3 regions of the Povalibacter sp. genome follow, and region 1 is predicted to be linked to each of the others. Evidence: riboswitches for the same ligand, from Rfam matches in the RefSeq annotation. Region 1 holds a riboswitch; each other region holds the start of a gene.

Region 1 (4,094 bases):
TTCGATTTCCTGCAGCTGCGCCTTGTAGGCATCGAGATTGGCCGCCTTGCGCGCCTTGGTGGTGAAGGTTTCCAGCAGCGAGATTTCCTCGGCGCGCGCCGCGTCGAGATCCGGCTTGTTGGGCTTCCAGGCCAGGAAGTACACCATTGCGCAGGCGCCGATCACGAAGATCAGTCCGATGGCGCCGAAGCGGAAAGCCGCGGGCCAGCGACCGACATCGTTCGGATCGAGATTGCGAAGATCTTCCAGGAGATTGCTCATCAGTGGGCTCCCTGTGCGGCTCCGCCCGCGGCCGCCTTCAGATTCGGATTTTCCTGCGTCGCGTTCAGCGTGAAATCCGAACCTGTTGCAGTGCCACCTTTCGTTTCGAGAATGTCCAGCGACGGATCGGCCATCCATTCGGAGGCATCGATGTTGCGCATGTAGTTCGAGACGCGCGAACTGGACTGGGCAATACCTCTGAGTTGCACCTTGCGATCGGTTTGTTTGATCGAGGTGAGATAGATACCGTCCGGCAGCGTACGCACCAGCTGATCGAACAGATGCACGACCTCGGCGCGACTGCGCTCGAGCTGCTCGATCACCTGCATGCGCGCGACGAGGCGCTGCTTCTCCTGGTCCAGTTCCAGGATCTCGGCGATCTGCTTGTCGAGCTTCGCGGTTTCATCCTTCAGATACTGGTTGCGTTCGTTCTGTGCGCCGATCGCTGAACTCATCTGCAGATTCACTGCAAACGCGATGGCGCCGGCCAGCACGAGTGCGCCAACGGCACCGACGCCGAATTCCTGGCGCTTCTGCTTGCGCTCGGCTTCGCGCCACGGGACGAGATTGATTCTTGGCATATCAGTCGAAACTCCGTAACGCCAGACCGCACGCCGTCAGCAAGGCAGTCGCATCCTTTTTCACCGACTGGGCCTTGGCCTTCTGACTGACCTTCATCTGGCCCAGCGGATCGCCGCGCAGGGCTTCGATGCCCACGCGGCTCTGAATCATTTCGGCGGCGCCCGGGATGTTGGCGCAGCCGCCGCAGATCAGGATCTGCTCGGGCTGTTCGCGACCGGCGCCGGACGCCAGGAAGAACTGCAGCGAGCGGCTGACCTGCTGGCACATGTCGTCGATGAACGGACCGAGCACTTCGGTTTCGTAGTTGCCGGGCAGTCCGCCTTCTTTCTTGGCGCGACCGGCTTCTTCCATGCTGAGGCCGTAGGTGCGCATCACTTCTTCCGTGAGCTGCTGGCCGCCGAAGGCGAAGTCGCGCGTGTAGATGACCTTGAGATCGCGCAGCACGCTGAAGGTGGTGCTGCTGGCGCCGAAGTCGACGACTGCCAGCACGCGACCGAGACCGCCATCGGGCATCTGGTGCGTCAGCAGCCGGCAGGCATTTTCGAGCGCGAAGGCTTCGACGTCGACGATGCGGGCCGTCAGACCCGCCGCCGCACAGGCGGCCACGCGCTGTTCGACGTTTTCGCTGCGGGTCGCCACGAGCAGCACATCGAGCATTTCGGGATCTTTTTCGGAGGGGCCGATGACTTCGTAGTCGAAGCTCACTTCCTCCATGGGGAACGGGATGTACTGGTCGGCCTGCATTTCCACCTGGCCTTCCAGTTCGTTCTCGCTCAGGGTGCGAGGCATCTGGATGACCTTGGTGATGGCCGCGTCGCCGCTGATGGCGACGGCTGCGTCCTTGGCGCGCGCGCCCGAACGCTTCACGGCACGCTTGATGGCGTCGCCGACGGCATTGGCGTCGACGATGGCTTTCTCATTGATGGAGTTCGGCGGCGTCGGCTCGGCGGCATAGGATTCCACCCGATACTGGCCGCCGCTCATGCTGATCTCGATCAGCTTGACCGACGAGGTGGTGATATCCAGTCCCAGCACCGGTCGGGATTTGGCTGAAAAAAGCACGCTATTTCCCTTTGTTCGTCAGATACTTAGGGGATTATCTGAGATCAGCACTAAATACGAGGCGCAAATATATACAGCTGCTTGTTAAGTTGAATGTGAGGAGTCTCACGAAATACCATCGAGGCGATTTCGGAAACCGGCGTGCCGCGTCGCTCCAGCTCAGCCTTTGTTAAGTCAATTATTGGGCTGTGGGAGAACGCAATTGCCGGATCAATGACTTGGAGTGCGCATGGATCGGCCAGTGACCTCATGCGTACGGCAGGTCACGACAGGACAGCGTTTTTTCGATGCCCCTATCATTCCGCCGGCGACCCCGCTGTCCTGGACATCCCCTCCTTCAGGAGGATCCACCCGTAGACCGGAAGCTTTGCGTCCTCACCTTTCGATGAGTTTGCCCACGTAAATTCGCGGCTACTATTGCATACCGGCATTTTTTAAAGCAAGGACTTAGGTTCATTTGTTGTGATGCGACATTACCTTCCGGCCTGGTTGCGTTTCGCCCTGGCAACGATCGTCGTGCTCATCGGCGGTCTCACGCTCGGGCTCTGTGGTGCCTATCAATATCTGGAGCCGGCCTTGCCGGACGTCGCAGCGATTCGCGACATCCGTCTGCAGGTGCCGCTGCGCGTTTACAGCCGCGACGGCAAGCTGATCGCGCAGTTCGGCGAACAGCGGCGCATTCCGCTTTCGTTCGAAGCGCTGCCGAAGCAGCTCGTCAATGCCGTGCTGGCCGCCGAAGACGATCGCTTCTTCCAGCACAGCGGCGTGGACTATCCAGGACTGGCGCGCGCGATCGTGCGTCACCTGATGTCGGGCGAAAAGGGCGAAGGCGGCAGCACCATCACCATGCAGCTCACGCGCGGCATCTTTCTCAGTCCCGAGAAAAGCTATCGCCGCAAATTGCAGGAAATCTTTCTCACGCTGCGCATCGAACAGCAGTTCAGCAAGCAGGAAATCCTGACGCTGTACATGAACAAGATGTTTCTCGGCCAGCGCGCCTACGGCGTCGGCGCAGCGTCCGAGGTGTATTTCGGCAAGACCATCGATCAGCTGTCGTTGCCGGAGCTGGCGTTGATCGCAGGCACGTTCCGCCTGCCCTCGCGCGACAATCCGGTTGCGAATCCCGAACTCGCCAAGCATCGCCGCAGCTACGTGCTGCGACGCATGCGCGAGAAGAACTTCATCACCGCGGACGAACAGCGCGCCGCCGACAACTCGCAGGTCGAATCGCGCTTGCACGGACCCGCCGTGGAAGTCGACGCGCCGTACATCGCGGAGATGGTGCGCGCCGATCTCTACAACCGCCTGGGCACCGACGCCTACACCGCGGGCTACGAAGCGATCACGACACTCGACAGTCGCCTGCAATCCGCAGCCGTACGTGCCGTGCGCGCCGCGCTGGTCGAATACGATTCGCGCCACGGCTATCGGGGCCCGGTTAGCCGGGTCACGGTACCGGCGCAGTCATCGGAGTCCGACTGGTCGCGACTGCTCTATGAGTTTCCGCTGCGCGGCGGACTCGAGCCTGCGCTCATTCGTGCCGTCGAAGACCGCAGCGCCGTCGCCTGGTCGAAAGTTCACGGACGCATCAATCTGCCCTGGAGCGGACTGAGCTGGGCGCGGGCGCCGCTCGCGGACGGCAGCGTCGGACCGCCGTTGCAGCGCGCCGCGGACATCCTCTCCGTGGGCGATGTCGTGTACGTCGCGCAGGAACGTTCCGGCAACTGGCGCATGGTGCAGGTGCCGGAAGCCCAGGGCGCGTTCGTGGCGATGGATCCGCAGGACGGCGCGATCACGGCGCTGGTCGGCGGTTTCGATTACTTCGCCAGCAATTTCAATCGCGCCGTCCAGGCGAAGCGTCAACCGGGTTCGGCGTTCAAGCCCTTCCTGTATTCAGCCGCGCTGGATCGCGGCTTCACGCCGGCCAGCGTCGTGAACGACGCGCCGCTGGTGATCGAAGATCCGTCGCTGGAAACGGTCTGGCGGCCGCAGAACAACTCGCGCGAATTCCGCGGCCCCATGCGGCTGCGCGAAGCACTCGTCCGTTCGCGCAATCTGGTGTCGATCCGCGTGATGCATGCGCTGGGACCCGCCTACACGACCCAGTACATCGAGCGCTTTGGCTTTCCGGAGCAGAACCTGCCGCGCAACCTGACGCTCGCGCTCGGCACGGCGCAGGTGTCGCCGCT
Region 2 (4,094 bases), on a different contig from region 1:
ATGTCCTGGTCGTGATAGATGTCGGCGATGAAGGCGTTGAGCGCCCGCACGCGCTGGCGCAGTCCCGCGGCGAGGTGCTGCCATTCGGGCGCCGGGATGATGCGGGGAACGATGTCGAAGGGAATCAGGCGTTCGGTGCCCGCCTCTTCGCCATAGACGGCGAAGGTGATGCCGACGCGGTGAAAGAGCGAATCGGCTTCGGTGCGCTTCTGCGCTACCCGGTCTTTCGGTGTTCTGGCGAGCCATGACGCGAAGGTCCGGTAGTGCTCGCGAACACTGCCGTCCGGCGCGTGCATTTCATCGTAAGGCGTCTCCCCTGGCATCCGCGGTCCTGGTTCTCGTGGCGACAGGAGCCGAGGGAGCGAAAACCGTGCCAGCCCGGAATCAGTGCATTACGCGGTAAAAGCCGCTACTGGCCGGAGCGAGCCGCCCCAGAACGGGGCAGCACAGAAACCATCGTGGTGCGATCCGCGGGCGGTCAGGGCAGCTGGATCTTGCCGCCGCCGCGCCCGCCGCCCCCCATGGTCGGCGGCAAGCCGCCCTGGGGCACGACCAGCTGCGAGGCCTGCTGCCGGCGCATCTCCTGGATCTGCTGCACGGTGCGCTCGATGGCGGCCTGGGCCGCGACACCGAACCCGGCCACGGCCTGGTCGAGCGTCTCGCCCGGAATCTCGAAGCTCAGCGGCACCGGACCCATGTTGGTCATGATTTCCGCCTGGCCCACGAACAGGACCGGGCGTGTCTCGTCCCTCGATCCGTCGCGCTTGACGGGGGTCAGCCGACGCAGGGCGCCCACGCGACGATCGGTAAACATTTCTTCCTGGTACAGCGCATCGGCATCCATCTGCGCTTCGGCATCGCGTTCGTCAGCCATGGGTTCCTCGGCGGTTATGTCAGCGGGCGGGGAGTAAAGCAGCCCCATTTCTTCACATCAAGCAGGCCTGCGCCTCAAGGCAGGCCTTTCTCTATGAAGGCGTGTCCGACTGGTTACAATGCCGGCCCTCTCCGCTCGCTCCCGACGCCCCCAATGCAGGAAAACGATAATCCCTTCTCCGAGGCCTTCGGCAAGGCCGTCGACCTCGGCAACCGGATCGCCGACACGGACCAGAAGGCGGACATCTGGGACATCGCCGACGGTCTGCTCGCGGGCGCCGTGCAGTACTGGCTCTATTCGCGTCAGCCCTGCTCCGACCCCGAGTGCGAGGAGTGCCTGCCGATCAGCACGGCAGAAGGTCGTTTAGAAGAACTGCGCAAGCTCATGAAGCAGTTCGCCGCCGAGAGCGAGTACTTCCACTCGCCGACCGATCGCAACGTCGGCCGTGCCTGAACGGTCACGGCCGAACACACAAGTCAATCCGTTTTTGACCTCGCAGGAGCTGAATTTTTTTCTTCTCGCGCAGGTACTTGATTGGCAATGCGGCGACGGCGCAACACCCGGAAGCGCCCGCCTTTTGTGATGCAGCTCACACCACGCGGCGAGCCGGCTTCCGCAGACTTTCCGCCGACCACACTCGAACGGACCTGACAGACATGGGGTTGCTCCGAAATCTGAAGCTGCGGAACCGGGCGTACGTCTGCGCCTACAACTCGTTCCGCTTCGCAGCCCGACTGCGCGGCGACCTGAGCGAGTTCGCGCCGTCGATCGCCGAGACCATTCAGAGCGTCGGCGACGAACTCGCCTCGCTGGCCCGCGATGCCTGCCCGAGCGAGACGGACCGGCGTCAACTGATCGACGGACTGGAAGGCGCGCTGCGCGCGCTGGGTCTGTCGGACGCGGCACAGGTCCACATCGTGTCGCAGCTCGCGCCGCGCATCATGGCCGGCGAACCGGCCAGCGTCAGCAAGGAAGCCTGGACGCGCATGGCCGTGTGAGACATAACCTCACCGCCGCGACAGCCCCTCCACTGTCGCCGTATTACATGTCTCCTGAAACCGACCTGGCCGCTTGACTTATCCCGTCGCGCTGCCGAAGAATCGATTCGTGCCAAGGGCAAACTCGCTGAAAGGCGAGGACGCAAAGCTACCGGTCTAACGGAATCATTTCCCAGGACAGCGGGGTTGCCACGAACCGCAGGACGAATGCGGTTGATTCGACGGACGCCATCGGTCGGTCAGCAGAAGTTTTCTTCTTCTCATCGATCAGAAATCCACTCAGCGCCGTCGACGTGACATCAATCGAGATGCGCGCGCACGCATTCTCTCCCCCGTCGAAATGATCCGTCCGGCCGTGGTTCGACCGGATTGCGGATTTGATGGGGAAGGAACGTGGAAGAGAACACCAGCAAGGTCTTCGTGGGACGTGGCGCCAATGCGTCCGTCGATCCGCTGCTCGCAGCGACATCCTCCACCGAACCCGCCAACACGCTCTTCATCATCAATCTCTGTTCTTCGATCGCGCCGATCCAGACCGCCGGCAAGACCATTCCCGGCTTCGACAGCCACAAGCTCTACCAGGTGGCGCGCGCCGAAGACGGCCGCACGCGTCATCGCCTGCGACTCGGATTCTTCACCAGCGAAGCCGATGCGGAACAGGCGCTGAGCGCCGTTCGCGACAACTATCCGACCGCATTCGTTGCCTGTCTGTCCGACGACGATCGTCGCTTCGCCCGCGGCTATGTGCCCAACACGGAAACCACGGCGGCGTGGAAGCGTCCGGTGCTGGTGCCGAAGCCGGCTGCCGTCGAAGAACCGGTGAAGGCAGCGCCGGTCGCCGCTACGCCGGCGCCAGCGGTTGCGAAAGAAGCGCCGAAGGCAGCGGTGAAACAGGAAGCGGCCGCAGCCAGACCTGCACCTGTCATCGCGAAGCCCGCGGCCGTCGCGGCAGCGCCTGCGAAACCGGCAGCGGCTCAGTCGGCCTCCGAAACCGACATCGAACTCTCGTGGGATCTGCCCGAACTCACGCCGCCGCAGCCGTCTGCCAGCGCGCCGGCACCGCAGACCGTCGCGCCCGTCTACAAGACGGACACCGTCATCAAGGCACCGGCCTCCAGCCCGCCGGCCGAAGCGGCGAAGAAGGCGCTCGCCGCGCCGGCTGAAATCCAGCTGACGCTGGAGAAGGAACCCGCACCGCCGAAGCCGGCCGCCGCTGCCGCGCCTGCGAATGCTCCGGCACAGCCTTTCCATGTCGGCAAGGGCGTCGAGATTCCGGGTTCTGCGCTCAGTCTCGAATCGACGGCGAAACATCCCATTCCTGCCGCGCCGGTAGCACCGCCTGCGAAACCGGCTGCTGCGAAGGCAGCGCCGTCGGTCAAGGAAGCGTCAAAGCCCGCCGCCGCCAAGAGCGAGCCGGCGCGCAAGCCCCCGGAGACCAAACCTGCTGCCGCGCCAGTCGCCGCGCGCGCGCAGCCGCCGGCGGGTGATCGCCGCGTGCCGGAGCTCGACAGCACGCAGACGATCCGCGCGCTCACCAGCGCCGAACTCAACGACGACTCGCAGGAAAAGTGGTTCTCGATCCAGCTGGTCGTGTCGGAACGTCCGGTGAATCTCGATGCCATGCCGCACCTCGACATCTTCGAGGCCTACAGCGTGTATTCGATTGCCAATGCCGGCAGCGGCAAGATCGTGTACTCCCTGCGCCTCGGCTTCTTCCGCGAAGAAGTCTCGGCAGAAGCGGTCTCCGGCTATCTGCGCACGTTCTTCCCCTCGCCGAGCGTGATCCGCATCAGCGCCGCCGAGCAGACCCGTTTCAAGGACGCGCCCGCACCGAAAGCAACCGCGGCAGCGCAGACTGAAGGCAAGATCATCGAACTCAATCACGCGCGCGATCGCAAACCGACCATCCCGACCGTGACCATGGAAGTGACGGATCGCAGTCCCAGCGGCACCTTCAATCCCAACGCCACGGGCTCGTTCAATCCGAATGCGACCGGTTCGTTCAAGCCCGGCGCCACCGGCTCGTTCAAGGTCGACGCGAGCGGCAAGCACAAGACGCTGAAACCCGCAGCCAAGTCCGCGGCGCATGCCACCAAGCGCTCGGCGCCGATGAGCAAGACTTCCGCGACGGGCAAGCACAAGGCGCTCGTGAAACGCAGCCTGAGCGAACAGCTGCTCGACGAGGCGCGCGAGGTGCAGCTGTCGGAGAGCGCGATCCGCAA
Region 3 (4,094 bases), on a different contig from region 1:
GGTCAAGGTCGGCCAGTCCTATGCGTTCACGCCGACGGCTTCCGATCCGGACGGCAACACCGTCACCTTCGGCATCCGCAACCAGCCCTCGTGGGCGAGCTTCAATCGCAAGACCGGCAGGCTCAGCGGCACGCCGAACAGGACCGGCACCTTCGCGAACATCAACATCTACGCCTGGGACGGCAAGTACGGCACCGACCTGCCGCGCTTCACCATCACGGTGACGGCCGCCAACCGCAGCCCCACGCTCTCGGGCACGCCGCCGACCACCGCCACCGTCGGGACGAACTACAGCTTCCGGCCGACCGCCAGCGATCCCGACGGCGACGCGCTCGGTTTCAGCATCAGCAACAAGCCTGCCTGGGCGAGCTTCAGCGCCTCGAACGGTGCGCTCACCGGCAGGCCGACCGCCGCAGGAAAGCATTCGAACATCGTCATCCGGGTCAGCGACGGCAAGGTGACGACGTCGTTGCCGGCCTTTGCGATCACGGTGAACGCCGCCGCCGTCAACCGCGCGCCGACGATCAGCGGCACGCCGACGACGAGCGTGAACGTGGGCAGCGCCTACAGCTTCCGTCCGACGGCCGCCGATGCCGACGGCGACGCGCTCGGTTTCAGCATCAGCAACAAGCCGGCCTGGGCGAGTTTCAGCACCTCGACCGGTGCGCTCACGGGCACGCCGACGGCGGCGGCAACGCATTCGGACATCGTCATCCGGGTCAGCGACGGCAAGGTGACGACGTCGCTGCCGGCCTTTGCAATCACGGTGAACGCCGCCGCCGTCAACCGCGCGCCGACGATCAGCGGCACGCCGACGACGAGCGTGAACGTGGGCAGCGCCTACAGCTTCCGTCCGACGGCCGCCGATGCCGACGGCGATACGCTCACCTTCAGCATCAGCAACAAGCCGGCCTGGGCCGCCTTCAGCACCTCGAACGGCCAGCTTTCCGGCACGCCATCGGCGAGCGATGCGGGCAGCTACGCGAACATCGTCATCAGTGTCGGCGACGGCAAGGCATCGACTGCATTGCCTGCGTTCTCGATCGCCGTGAATCAGGCAGCGACCAAAAGCGCGACGCTGTCGTGGGCGGCGCCGACCCAGAACACCGATGGCACGACGCTCACGAATCTCGCCGGCTTCCGCATCTATTACGGCACGTCCGCGAGCGCGCTGAACCAGACGATCCAGGTGGCCAATCCGAGCGTGTCGACCTACGTGCTCGATGGACTGACGCCGACGACGTACTACTTCGCGGTGCGTGCGTACACGAGTGCAGGAACGGAGAGCGCGAATTCGAACGTCGCGAGCAAGACGCTGCAGTGATGCGCGGAAAATTGCCGTCGTGTTACGAAGCGCGAACCCGACGGATGCAGTGCGATGCGCGAGTGCGCACGCATTGCATAAGCGAGCGCCTTATGTTTTCTGACGTTCTTATGTGAAGCTCGAAATCACTTGAGCTGTCTGTAGCCAACGACAATTGCAAAGGTGTTTTTACTGGGGTCTACTCGACCACGCTTCACAAGGGCAAACCCGCTGCAAGGCGGGGACGCAAAGCCTCCGGTCCGGTGAGCGCAAGGGCGCAGGATAGCGGGGTTGCCGGCCAGAGGACTGTTCGTTCCTCCGTCGTCATACCCGAACGCTTCCCTTCCTTGATGCCACTCGCTGCAGGTTTGCTCCGGTGAACCGATCGTCGCGATGCGTGCCATGTCAGGCGCGAATCGCAACGCTCGTGAAATAACGGCGAAAAAGTTCAGGAGTTGAAAAGGGCAAACCCGTCGAAAGGCGGGGACGCAAAGCCTCCGGTCCGACGCGCACTGCGCGGGATAGCGGGGTTGCCAGCAAAGAATCTGCGACTGCATCGGATGCCGATGGATTTGCAGATTCGGGCCGTCGATCCGTGACGCACCAGCGTCAGCGCACACATCGACGTCAGCGTCATTGCCTTGGCCGATCGTCCGCAACGTTCGCGATTCGCTGTCGCGACGTGCTGAAGCAGGTGCAAGCAATGAAAACGAGTTTCGGGAGCATGATGATTCGACGGCTGGTCAGGGCGAGCATCGTTCTGTGCGCGGTTGCGACGCTCGCAGCCTGCGGCGGCGAAGGCGACGACGCCGTGGCCGCTGCTCCGCCGACGTCGCCCACGTCGCCGACCACGCCGACGCCTCCTCCCACGGCGAACCATGCGCCCGAGATCACCGGCACGCCGGCGGCTGCGATCGAAGCCGGGCAGGACTACTCGTTCACGCCGACGGCGAGCGACGCCGACAACGACTTCCTCGAGTTCTCGGTGACCAACAAGCCGACGTGGGCGACCTTCAGCGTCGACACCGGCGCATTGACCGGTTCGCCGCAGGATGCAGACGTCGGCGAAACCCAGGACATCACCATCACGGTGACTGACGGACGCGATCAGCGCTCCATCGGTCCGTTCCGTATCGTCATCCGTTCGCGCAGCGCCCCGCCGCCGGCCGCCAACAATGCGCCGACGATCAGCGGTACGCCCACGGCTTCAGTCGATGTCGGAGCCGCCTACAGCTTCCAGCCGAGCGCCGCGGACGCCGACGGCGACGCGCTGCGGTTCTCGATCTCGAACCGTCCCTCGTGGGCGAGCTTCAGCACCTCCTCGGGCACGCTGAGCGGCACGCCCGCGGCGGCCAACGTCGGCAACTTCTCCAACATCGTGATCAGCGTGAGCGACGGCGTCGCGACCACGGCGCTGCCCGCGTTCGCGATCAGCGTGAAAGGACCGGACAACAGCGCGCCTGCGATCGGCGGCACGCCGATGACCTCGGTGCAGGCGGGCCAGGCCTACTCGTTCCAGCCGACGGCCACCGATGCCAACGGCGATGCGCTGACCTGGAGCATCCAGAACAAGCCGTCGTGGGCGAGCTTCAGCGCGTCCACCGGCCGCCTGACCGGCACGCCGGCGGCGTCCAACGTCGGTTCGTTCGCCAACATCATCATCAGCGTCAGCGACGGCAAGGTCTCGACCGCGCTGACGGCGTTCACGATCACCGTGCAGGCGGCCGCCAATCGCGCGCCGACGATCAGCGGTACGCCGGGCACGAGTGCGACGGTCGGCACGGCCTATTCGTTCACGCCGACGGCAGCCGATGCCGACGCCAGCGACACGCTCGGCTTCAGCATCCAGAACAAGCCGACCTGGGCGAACTTCACCGCGTCGACCGGCCGGCTGAGCGGCACGCCGACGGCGGCCGGTACGTTCGGCAACATCATCATCAGCGTCAGCGATGGCAAGGCGTCGGCCTCGCTCGCGGCGTTCACCATCACGGTGAGCGGCGGCAGCACCACCCCGCCGCCCGGCAATGCCGCGCCGACCCTTTCCGGCACGCCGGCGACTTCCGTGACCGTGGGCGCCAGCTACAGCTTCCAGCCGACGGCGAATGATCCGGAAGGCGCGACGCTCGCGTTCAGCATCAGCAACAAGCCGGGCTGGGCGACGTTCAGCACGACCACCGGCCGACTCTCGGGCACGCCGAGCGCGACCGGCACGACCTCGAACATCGTCATCGGGGTCAGCGACGGCACCCATTCCGTGTCGCTGCCTGCCTTCAGCATCGCCGTGAATGCGGCACCGGCCACGGGCAGTGCGACGCTGTCGTGGGTCGCACCGACCCAGAACACCGATGGCACCGCGCTGACCAATCTCGCCGGCTATCGCATCGTCTATGGCACGAGTTCCTCGGCGCTCAACCAGACGATCACGATTTCGAACCCGAGCGTGACGAGCTACGTGGTCGACGGTCTGGCCTCGGGCACCTGGTACTTCGCCGTGAAGGCCTACACGGGGTCGGGTGGCGAGAGCTCGCAATCGAACGTCGCCAGCAAGACGATTCCTTAGAAGTTCGACGGGAGCCCGGTGCAGCCGGGCTCCCGCATCGGCCGCTCGTCGCAGCCCGCCACCGCTGACCGCATCGTAACTGCGACGGTCGGCATCCTCCGTTTAGAATCCCCGCGCCGCGCCTGCCATGGTGCGCGATCGATCCATGAGACGGCGAGGGCATTCGATGACCACGACTTCTTCAGGTTCCCTGCTCGGCAATCTGCTGGGACGGCTGGCACCCGTGGAGCC

The links. A riboswitch is a leader RNA that binds a small molecule or an ion and turns the genes downstream of it on or off. The one in region 1 is predicted to bind cyclic di-GMP.
Region 2: linked by a shared signal. The riboswitch ahead of V7D81_RS09980 (hypothetical protein) and the one ahead of V7D81_RS14740 (pilus assembly protein PilM) in region 1 are both predicted to bind cyclic di-GMP.
Region 3: linked by a shared signal. The riboswitch ahead of V7D81_RS03170 (putative Ig domain-containing protein) and the one ahead of V7D81_RS14740 (pilus assembly protein PilM) in region 1 are both predicted to bind cyclic di-GMP.

The regions. Positions count from the first base shown of each region.
Region 1 is NZ_DAINNK010000047.1:9,763-13,856, reverse strand. It holds gene V7D81_RS14750 (type 4a pilus biogenesis protein PilO) at 1-261, opposite strand, end outside; gene V7D81_RS14745 (PilN domain-containing protein) at 261-842, opposite strand; gene V7D81_RS14740 (pilus assembly protein PilM) at 844-1,905, opposite strand; cyclic di-GMP riboswitch class I at 2,209-2,311, opposite strand; gene V7D81_RS14735 (penicillin-binding protein 1A) at 2,371-4,094, shown strand, end outside.
Region 2 is NZ_DAINNK010000025.1:36,230-40,323, forward strand. It holds gene V7D81_RS09960 (circularly permuted type 2 ATP-grasp protein) at 1-323, opposite strand, end outside; gene V7D81_RS09965 (hypothetical protein) at 479-874, opposite strand; gene V7D81_RS09970 (hypothetical protein) at 1,028-1,327, shown strand; gene V7D81_RS09975 (hypothetical protein) at 1,531-1,872, shown strand; cyclic di-GMP riboswitch class I at 1,980-2,066, shown strand; gene V7D81_RS09980 (hypothetical protein) at 2,266-4,094, shown strand, end outside.
Region 3 is NZ_DAINNK010000005.1:58,666-62,759, forward strand. It holds gene V7D81_RS03165 (putative Ig domain-containing protein) at 1-1,324, shown strand, start outside; cyclic di-GMP riboswitch class I at 1,515-1,602, shown strand; cyclic di-GMP riboswitch class I at 1,757-1,841, shown strand; gene V7D81_RS03170 (putative Ig domain-containing protein) at 2,028-3,863, shown strand; gene V7D81_RS03175 (NTP/NDP exchange transporter) at 4,030-4,094, shown strand, end outside.